Regions from separate parts of the Streptomyces sp. NPDC030799 genome, predicted to be linked through region 1. Evidence: riboswitches for the same ligand, from Rfam matches in the RefSeq annotation. Region 1 holds a riboswitch; the other holds the start of a gene.
The links. Region 1 has a riboswitch for ZMP and ZTP ahead of ACZ41I_RS18925 (glycine hydroxymethyltransferase). Riboswitches for the same ligand answer to the same signal wherever they lie in the genome.
Positions count from the first base shown of each region.

Region 2: it holds a riboswitch for ZMP and ZTP, as region 1 does, so the genes downstream of both, ACZ41I_RS15805 (hypothetical protein) here and ACZ41I_RS18925 (glycine hydroxymethyltransferase) in region 1, are expected to answer to the same signal.

Region 1 is NZ_JBVIDS010000007.1:79,998-83,723, forward strand. It holds gene trpS (tryptophan--tRNA ligase) at 1-208, opposite strand, end outside; gene ACZ41I_RS18925 (glycine hydroxymethyltransferase) at 371-1,822, opposite strand; ZMP/ZTP riboswitch at 1,855-1,943, opposite strand; gene rocD (ornithine--oxo-acid transaminase) at 2,058-3,302, shown strand; partial or broken gene ACZ41I_RS18935 (glutathionylspermidine synthase family protein) at 3,265-3,726, opposite strand, start outside.
Region 2 is NZ_JBVIDS010000005.1:469,051-472,776, forward strand. It holds gene ACZ41I_RS15785 (hypothetical protein) at 1-162, shown strand, start outside; gene ACZ41I_RS15790 (LPXTG cell wall anchor domain-containing protein) at 203-433, shown strand; gene ACZ41I_RS15795 (hypothetical protein) at 762-1,061, opposite strand; partial or broken gene ACZ41I_RS15800 (IS630 family transposase) at 1,210-1,628, shown strand; ZMP/ZTP riboswitch at 1,666-1,750, shown strand; gene ACZ41I_RS15805 (hypothetical protein) at 1,785-2,411, shown strand; gene ACZ41I_RS15810 (STAS domain-containing protein) at 2,598-2,948, opposite strand; gene ACZ41I_RS15815 (hypothetical protein) at 3,187-3,336, opposite strand; gene ACZ41I_RS15820 (hypothetical protein) at 3,402-3,726, opposite strand, start outside.

The sequences.
Region 1 (3,726 bases):
GGGCGGCGGCCAGGCGGGTGTTGGCGCGCAGCTCCTTCGGGTCCTGCGGGACCGTGATCGCGTGCAGGTCGACGACCATGTAGAACGCGTCGTGGGACTCCTGCAGGGCCACCCACTGGCGGACGGCGCCGAGGTAGTTGCCGAGGTGGAACGAGCCGGCGGTGGGCTGGATGCCGGAGAGCACGCGGGGGCGATCAGCAGTGGCCATGTCGCCCATTCTCTCATCGGCTGGGGTGTCATCGGCCCGAGAGGTGGGGGTGGGCCGGTGCGTGGGGACCACGGACCGGTTGTGGCGGGTCGCGCCCCGCGGCGGAGCCGCATGGCGATGCGGCCCCGCGCCCCGTCGGGTTGGCTGCCCCTTGCGGAGTTGTCAGCCCAGGTCGACTTCCGGGTACAGGGGGAAGCCGGCCACCAGGTCCGTCGCCCTCTGGGCGATCTCCTGGGACACCTTCTCGTCCAGGACGTGGGCCGCCTTGGACGGGGCGCCCGACTTCGTGGTGCCCGGCTCGGTGGTGGTGAGGACGCGGTCGATGAGGCCGGCGACCTCGTCCATCTCGGCCGTGCCGAGGCCACGGGTGGTGAGCGCGGGGGTGCCGATGCGGATGCCGGAGGTGTACCAGGCGCCGTTGGGGTCGGCCGGGATGGCGTTGCGGTTGGTGACGATGCCCGAGTCGAGGAGGGCCGACTCCGCCTGGCGGCCGGTGAGGCCGTAGGAGGTGGCGACGTCGATCAGGTTGAGGTGGTTGTCCGTGCCGCCGGTCACCAGGGTGGCGCCCCGGCGCATCAGGCCCTCCGCCAGGGCGCGGGAGTTGTCGACGATGCGCTGGGCGTAGTCCTGGAACGCGGGCTGCCGGGCCTCGGCGAGGGCGACGGCCTTGGCGGCCATGACGTGCGGCAGCGGGCCGCCGAGGACCATCGGGCAGCCGCGGTCGACCTGGTCCTTGAGGGAGTCGTCGCACAGGACCATGCCGCCGCGCGGGCCGCGCAGCGACTTGTGGGTGGTGGTGGTGACGATCTGGGCGTGCGGGACCGGGTCGAAGTCGCCGGTGAGCACCTTGCCGGCGACGAGGCCCGCGAAGTGGGCCATGTCGACCATCAAGGTCGCGCCGACCTCGTCGGCGATCTCGCGCATGATCCGGAAGTTCACCAGGCGGGGGTACGCCGAGTAGCCGGCGACGATGATCAGCGGCTTGAACTCGCGGGCCTGGGTGCGCAGGGCCTCGTAGTCGATGAGGCCCGTCGCCGGGTCGGTGCCGTAGGACCGCTGGTCGAACATCTTGCCGGAGATGTTCGGGCGGAAGCCGTGGGTGAGGTGGCCGCCGGCGTCCAGGGACATGCCGAGCATGCGCTGGTTGCCGAAGGCCTGGCGCAGCTCGGCCCAGTCGGCCTCGGTGAGGTCGTTGACCTGGCGGGCGCCGGTCTTCTCCAGGAAGGGGGCCTCGACCCGGTCGGCGAGTACGGCCCAGAAGGCGACGAGGTTGGCGTCGATACCGGAGTGCGGCTGGACGTAGGCGTGGCGGGCGCCGAACAGTTCGCGGGCGTGCTCGGCGGCCAGGGCCTCGACGGTGTCGACGTTGCGGCAGCCGGCGTAGAAGCGGCGGCCGACGGTGCCCTCGGCGTACTTGTCGCTGAACCAGTTGCCCATCGCCAGCAGGGTGGCCGGGGAGGCGTAGTTCTCGGAGGCGATCAGCTTGAGCATCGCGCGCTGGTCGGTCACCTCCTGGCCGATGGCGTCGGCGACCCGGGGCTCGACGGCGCGGATGACGTCGAGGGCGGCACGGAAGGCGGTGGACTCGGTGGAGAGGGGCTGCTGCTCTGGCATGAGGACCTCCGGACGGTGTGCGTACAGCGTTCACGTTCGGCCCAGGCGCACGGCACTGTTTCCCGTCGGGCCGCTCCCCGATGGTCCGTCCCATCCCAGCGCGCCAGTCACGGCCCGCTGATCAGCCTACCGGGCGAGCCGGACGGCGCAGGTCCCGCGTCCACCATGCGAGCGACGGTAGGAAGGAGTTCACCGTCGTGTTCCCGAAGTGTTCTCGTCGGATCCGGGAGAGGCCATGACCGCTGCAGAAGACCTCATCAGCGCCGCCGAGGCGCACTGTGCGCCCACCTACCATCCGCTGCCGGTCGTCGTGGCCACGGCGGACGGCGCCTGGATGACGGATGTGGAGGGGCGGCGGTATCTCGATCTGCTGGCCGGTTACTCGGCGCTCAACTTCGGACACCGCAACCGGCGGCTGATCGAGGCGGCGAAGGCGCAGCTGGAGCGGGTGACGCTGACGTCCCGCGCCTTCCTGCACGACCGGTTCGCGGCGTTCTGCACGGAGCTGGCCGAGCTGTGCGGGATGGAGATGGTGCTGCCCGTGAACACCGGCGCGGAGGCGGTGGAGAGCGCGGTGAAGACGGCCCGGAAGTGGGGGTACCGGGTGAAGGGGGTGCCCGCGGAGATGGCGAAGATCGTGGTTGCGGGCGGCAACTTCCACGGGCGTACGACGACGATCATCAGCTTCTCCACCGACCCGGAGGCCCGGGCGGACTTCGGGCCGTACACGCCGGGGTTCGAGATCGTGCCGTACGGCGATCCGACGGCGATGCGGCAGGCACTGACGGAGAACACCGTGGCGGTGCTGCTGGAGCCGGTCCAGGGCGAGAACGGGGTGATCGTGCCGCCGGCCGGCTATCTGCCCGCGGTCCGGGAGCTGACCCGCGAACGGAACGTGCTCTTCGTCGCCGACGAGGTGCAGTCGGGTCTCGGCCGCACGGGGCGGACCTTCGCGTGCGAACACGAGGGGGTGGTCCCGGACATGTATGTGCTGGGCAAGGCGCTGGGCGGCGGGATCGTGCCGGTGTCGGCGGTGGTGTCGAGCGCGGAGGTGCTCGGGGTGTTCCGCCCGGGCGAGCACGGGTCGACGTTCGGGGGGAATCCGCTGGCCTGCGCGGTGGCGCTGGAGGTGATCGCGATGCTGCGCACGGGCGAGTTCCAGGCGCGGGCGGCCGAGCTGGGCGCGCGGCTGCACAGCGAGCTGGCGGGGCTGCTCGGCACGGGCGCGGTGACGGCGGTGCGGGGACGCGGACTGTGGGCGGGCCTGGACATCGCCCGGGCGGTCGGCACCGGGCGCGAGGTGTCGCAGCGGCTGATGGACCAGGGCGTGCTGGTGAAGGAGACCCACGGCGTCACCATCCGGATCGCGCCGCCGCTGGTCATCTCCGAGGAGGACCTGGACTGGGGTCTCGCCCAGCTGCGGGCGGTTCTGGGCTCTGGCGGATCACGTGCGGCAGGAAACGCGCGTACGCGTCGGTGATCAGCCCGGAGGACTCGCGGATGCCGAGACCGGCCGGCTCGTTCTGGACGACCCAGGCGCCGAGGACGACATGGTTGCCGTCGAAGGCGGGCAGCGGGGCGAGCTGCTGGTAGCAGGCGGGCTCGTCGCGCAGTACGGCCGGTGCGCCCGGCTGGTGCACGGTGACGCCCTCGCCCTCGCGGCCGAGGAGGGGCTTGGCGACATAGCCCTTCTCGACGGCCAGCTCGCGAGGGCCGTCGAGGTAGGCGGGGAGCAGGTTGGGGTGACCGGGGTACAGCTCCCAGAGGACGGCCAGCAGGGCCTTGTTGCTGAGCAGCATCTTCCAGGCGGGTTCGATCCACAGGGTGCTGCCGGTGCCGCCGCCGTTGTCGAGGGTGTCCAGGACGTGCCCGCCGAAGGCGTCGGTGGTCAGCCACTCCCAGGG
Region 2 (3,726 bases), on a different contig from region 1:
CGGGCGGCACGGCCGGGTGACAGTGACTACCTGGGCAAGGCCCGCGGTCCGGTCTTCTCCCCGCCGTTCGACCTCGACACCGCCCGCGAGCACGGCTACCGGATCCGCGCCGGAGGAAGGGTCTGCGTGCTGTGGAAGGACACGTACCCGGACCCGGCGTGACGCCAAGCCCCCGGACGGCGACGACCCGCGCTACTACGCCATGGTCACCGTTCGCACCGGTCTCACGCCCGGCACGTGCCCGGTCACCGTGGTCGCGCACCACGGCCGGGTGAAGAGGACCGGCCAGCTGATCGTCACTGGCCGTCCGGTCGCCAAGCGCAGCGTCATCGCGGGCCCCGGCACCGGCTGGCTCGGCGCGTCCGGTGGCCTGCTGATCCTCACCGCGCTCGGTGTGTACGTCGTCCGCAGGCGCCGCCATACCACGGCGTAGCGGCCACCGCCCCGACGTCCGCCGACCGCCGGGCCTGGCGAGAGCGATCCGGCTCGCATGACCAGCCCGGGCCGCTACCACCTGCTGCTCACTACCTCCGAGCGGCCGGTGCAGCACGGCTGGTGGAGAGGCGAAGAAGTGGCCCGCGGCAAGTTCCGGGCCTGGGCCGGCCAGTACGGCGGGACATGCCCGGTGCCCCTGCCGGAAGACTGCGCGCCTGACCTCCGTTACAGAGAGGTCGTATCTGCGGTTCCCTTGATCCAGGGTCTCGGTGCCCATGGGCGGGTTGCCGCCGACGCGGATTTCGGTCGCCGAGCGTCCTGATCCGTCACGCTGTGCCGAAGTCCGACCGGGGCCGGACCTCCACGACGAAGTCCGCATCCTCCATCTCGCTCGCCTCGTCGTGCCAGAGGAAGACGCGCACGTGCATCGCGTGGTGGAGACCGGTCCTCTCCCACTCGGTCATGAGGTCGGCGATGATGCGGCCGATGGCGTGCTTGGCGCCCTCGTCCGTGTCGGCGGCGGTGATCACGCCGTGCCACTGTTCGGGGTCGCTGCCGTAGGGGCGCCAGCCCTCGGACCCGTGCGGCTCGAACACCCGGTAGGCCCAGTCCGTATTGGTGTTCATAACACCGATTGTGTCACCGTAAAGAGCCTCATGCGCCGCATCGGATCGACGCCCGCCGAGCGCGGGTCCGTCGAAGCGAACAACTGCCCGGACGTCCTGGAGCTGGACGACGGCGACTTCTTTGTGATCGGGAAGCTGCATCTCCTGTCGGGTGATCCGCATCGGTCGCGAGGCCCTGCGCTGCCTGCTCGCCCGATGCGGCGTCACCTTCCAGCGGACCAAGACCTGGAAGGAGTCCACTGACCCCGACCGCGACGCCAAGCTGGACCGGATCGAGCGCGTCCTGGACCGCTTCCTTGACCGCGTGTCCACAAGGGCGCCAAGATCCGCCAGTGGGGCCCGGAAGAACAAGGTGGAGCTGTGCTTCACCCCGACCAACGCATCCTGGCCAACTCGAACCATCCCAACCACACCGTCCAGACCCGTGAACTGCACCGATACCTGCGCTGGCGCAACGCCAACGCCCACCATCCCGACGTCCTTGCCGCCCAACGTAAGGAGCGCGTCCGCATCCGTAGCGAGAAGGGCATCTGGTGGGGCGGGCGTCCGCTGGCACTGACGGCATGACCGGCGAAACTATGTACTCGCTCGTGCAGATAGCATCGTGTCCGGTCGCGACTGGCGAAGGTGGAGAACCACCGGGGAGCGGCCGTTTTCCCGCGTGAGCGTCGACCGCCTGGGCGCCTGCGTCAGTGATGTCCCGCTGACACAGGAGGCTATGACGTGGATCTGCGCTATGGGATCAACCCGCAGCAGGCGGCGGCGACTACCGCGCCGGTGCAGCTCGGCCGATGGCCGGTCCGGCTGTTGCAGGGCAACCCGTCCTACATCAACATGCTGGACGCACTCAACAGTTGGCAGCTGGTGCTGGAGGCAAGCAGGGTCCTGAACCGGCCGGCCGCTGTCTCCTTCAAACACGTCTCGCCCGCCGGAGCGGCCGTGGCCGGCCCCGTCGATGACGTCACCGCCGAGCTCTACGGCATCGACCGCGACAGTGTCGGTGCGCTCACCAGCGCATACCTGCGTGCCCGCGACGCCGATCCGAATTCCTCCTACGGCGACTTCGCCGCCGTGTCGCACCCGGTCGACACCGAACTCGCCGAGCTGTTGTCCCGCGTGGTCTGCGACGGCGTCATCGCCCCCGGTTACGCTCCCGGCACCGTTGCGACGCTCAGCAAGAAGAAGAACGGCCGCTTCCTGGTCATGGAAGCGGACCAGGCGTTCACACCCCCACAGTGCGAGACACGGGAGGTGTTCGGCTTGCGGCTGTCCCAGCGGCGCGACGAGGTGGCGTTGTCCACCGCTCTGCTGGACAACGTCGTATGCGGCACGCTGCCGAGTGCGCCGTGAGGAGTTGTACGGTGCGGCCTGTCCCGTCCGGCAGGAACGGCAGGACCAGCAGCGCCGGCACCGCCGCGGTGAGTGTGATCAGGACCGCCGGGGTGAACAGGGCGATGATCACGCACTGACGCGCGCCGGTCGGGAGCGCGTGGGGCAGCCAGGACGGCATCATGCGCTGCCAGAGCGACGGAGCCATTAGCTGCTCAGGGCGGCCTCAGCGTCATCGATGGTGGCAAAGACCCGTAGGACCTGATCGGCTCCGGTCATTTCCAGGACCCGGCGCAGCTTGATCGGCACGCAGGCCAGAACCAGCATCACCGCAGCTCTCTCCGCCTCACGACGAGCTCCCAGCAGCACGTTCAGCCCCGCCGAGTCGCAGAACGACACATCCGACAGGTCCAGCACGACGGCCCGTTCCGCACGATCTATAACCTGCGTCAGCTGCCCGCGCAGTTCAAGCTGCGAGACGTGGTCCATGACCCCGCGCACCTTCGCCACCAGGCAGTGGACCGAGACGGCCGTCTCGACCGAGGGAAGATCTTCCACAGCGCCCGCCCAACTGTTTCGCCCGGGGACCTCAAAGAGTTGCCGTCGAGCCTATCCGGCAACGCCCGTCGCATACTTCCAGGCCCGGCGGTTGCCGGTGGGCGCAGCTGCGTGACCCCGCGACGGCGGGCGCGTTGTACCGGGGGGCATGCGCACGTCCCCCGCGGCACTTGTGTCTGACGACCCCCGACTCCACCACCCGGTTTCGGGGGCCCGTCCGAGGCGACGGGCGGGCCGCTCACTCCCGCCAGCACCGGGAGCGGCAGATGCCGTAGTCCCGGTCGTTCTCATCCTCCACCGTGACGGTCCCCGTGCCCGCTCCGGCCCACATCCCGAAACCCGTCACGCCACCGCCATACCGCACCGCTTCGCTGACCAGCTCGGACACCAAAGATCGGGTTCATTCCCGGACTGGCAGCAGTCCGCAGCGAGCAGGAGGGCGGATCGAATCAGCTACTCGTACACGTCAGCACCGGGCACCGTGCGGGTCAACGGCTGAAGGTTTCCGTACAGGGCGGCGTGCAAGGCGGCGGCGAGTTCGCGGGCCCGTTCTTCGCTGCGCACGCCGTGCATCATGAAGTACACCGGGCCCGTGAAGGCGTCCCATTCGGCCTCACGGTTCTGGACCAGGCGGGTGATCGCGGCCCGGACCGCCTCGTTCACCGCGTCGTCGAGGGCGTGGCCGGAGCCGACGGCGAGCGTGTCCGCTTTGACCGTCCACACCTGACGTCTTTCGGATTCGATGACGACGAATACGGCGTGCTGCGCCATGGCCTGC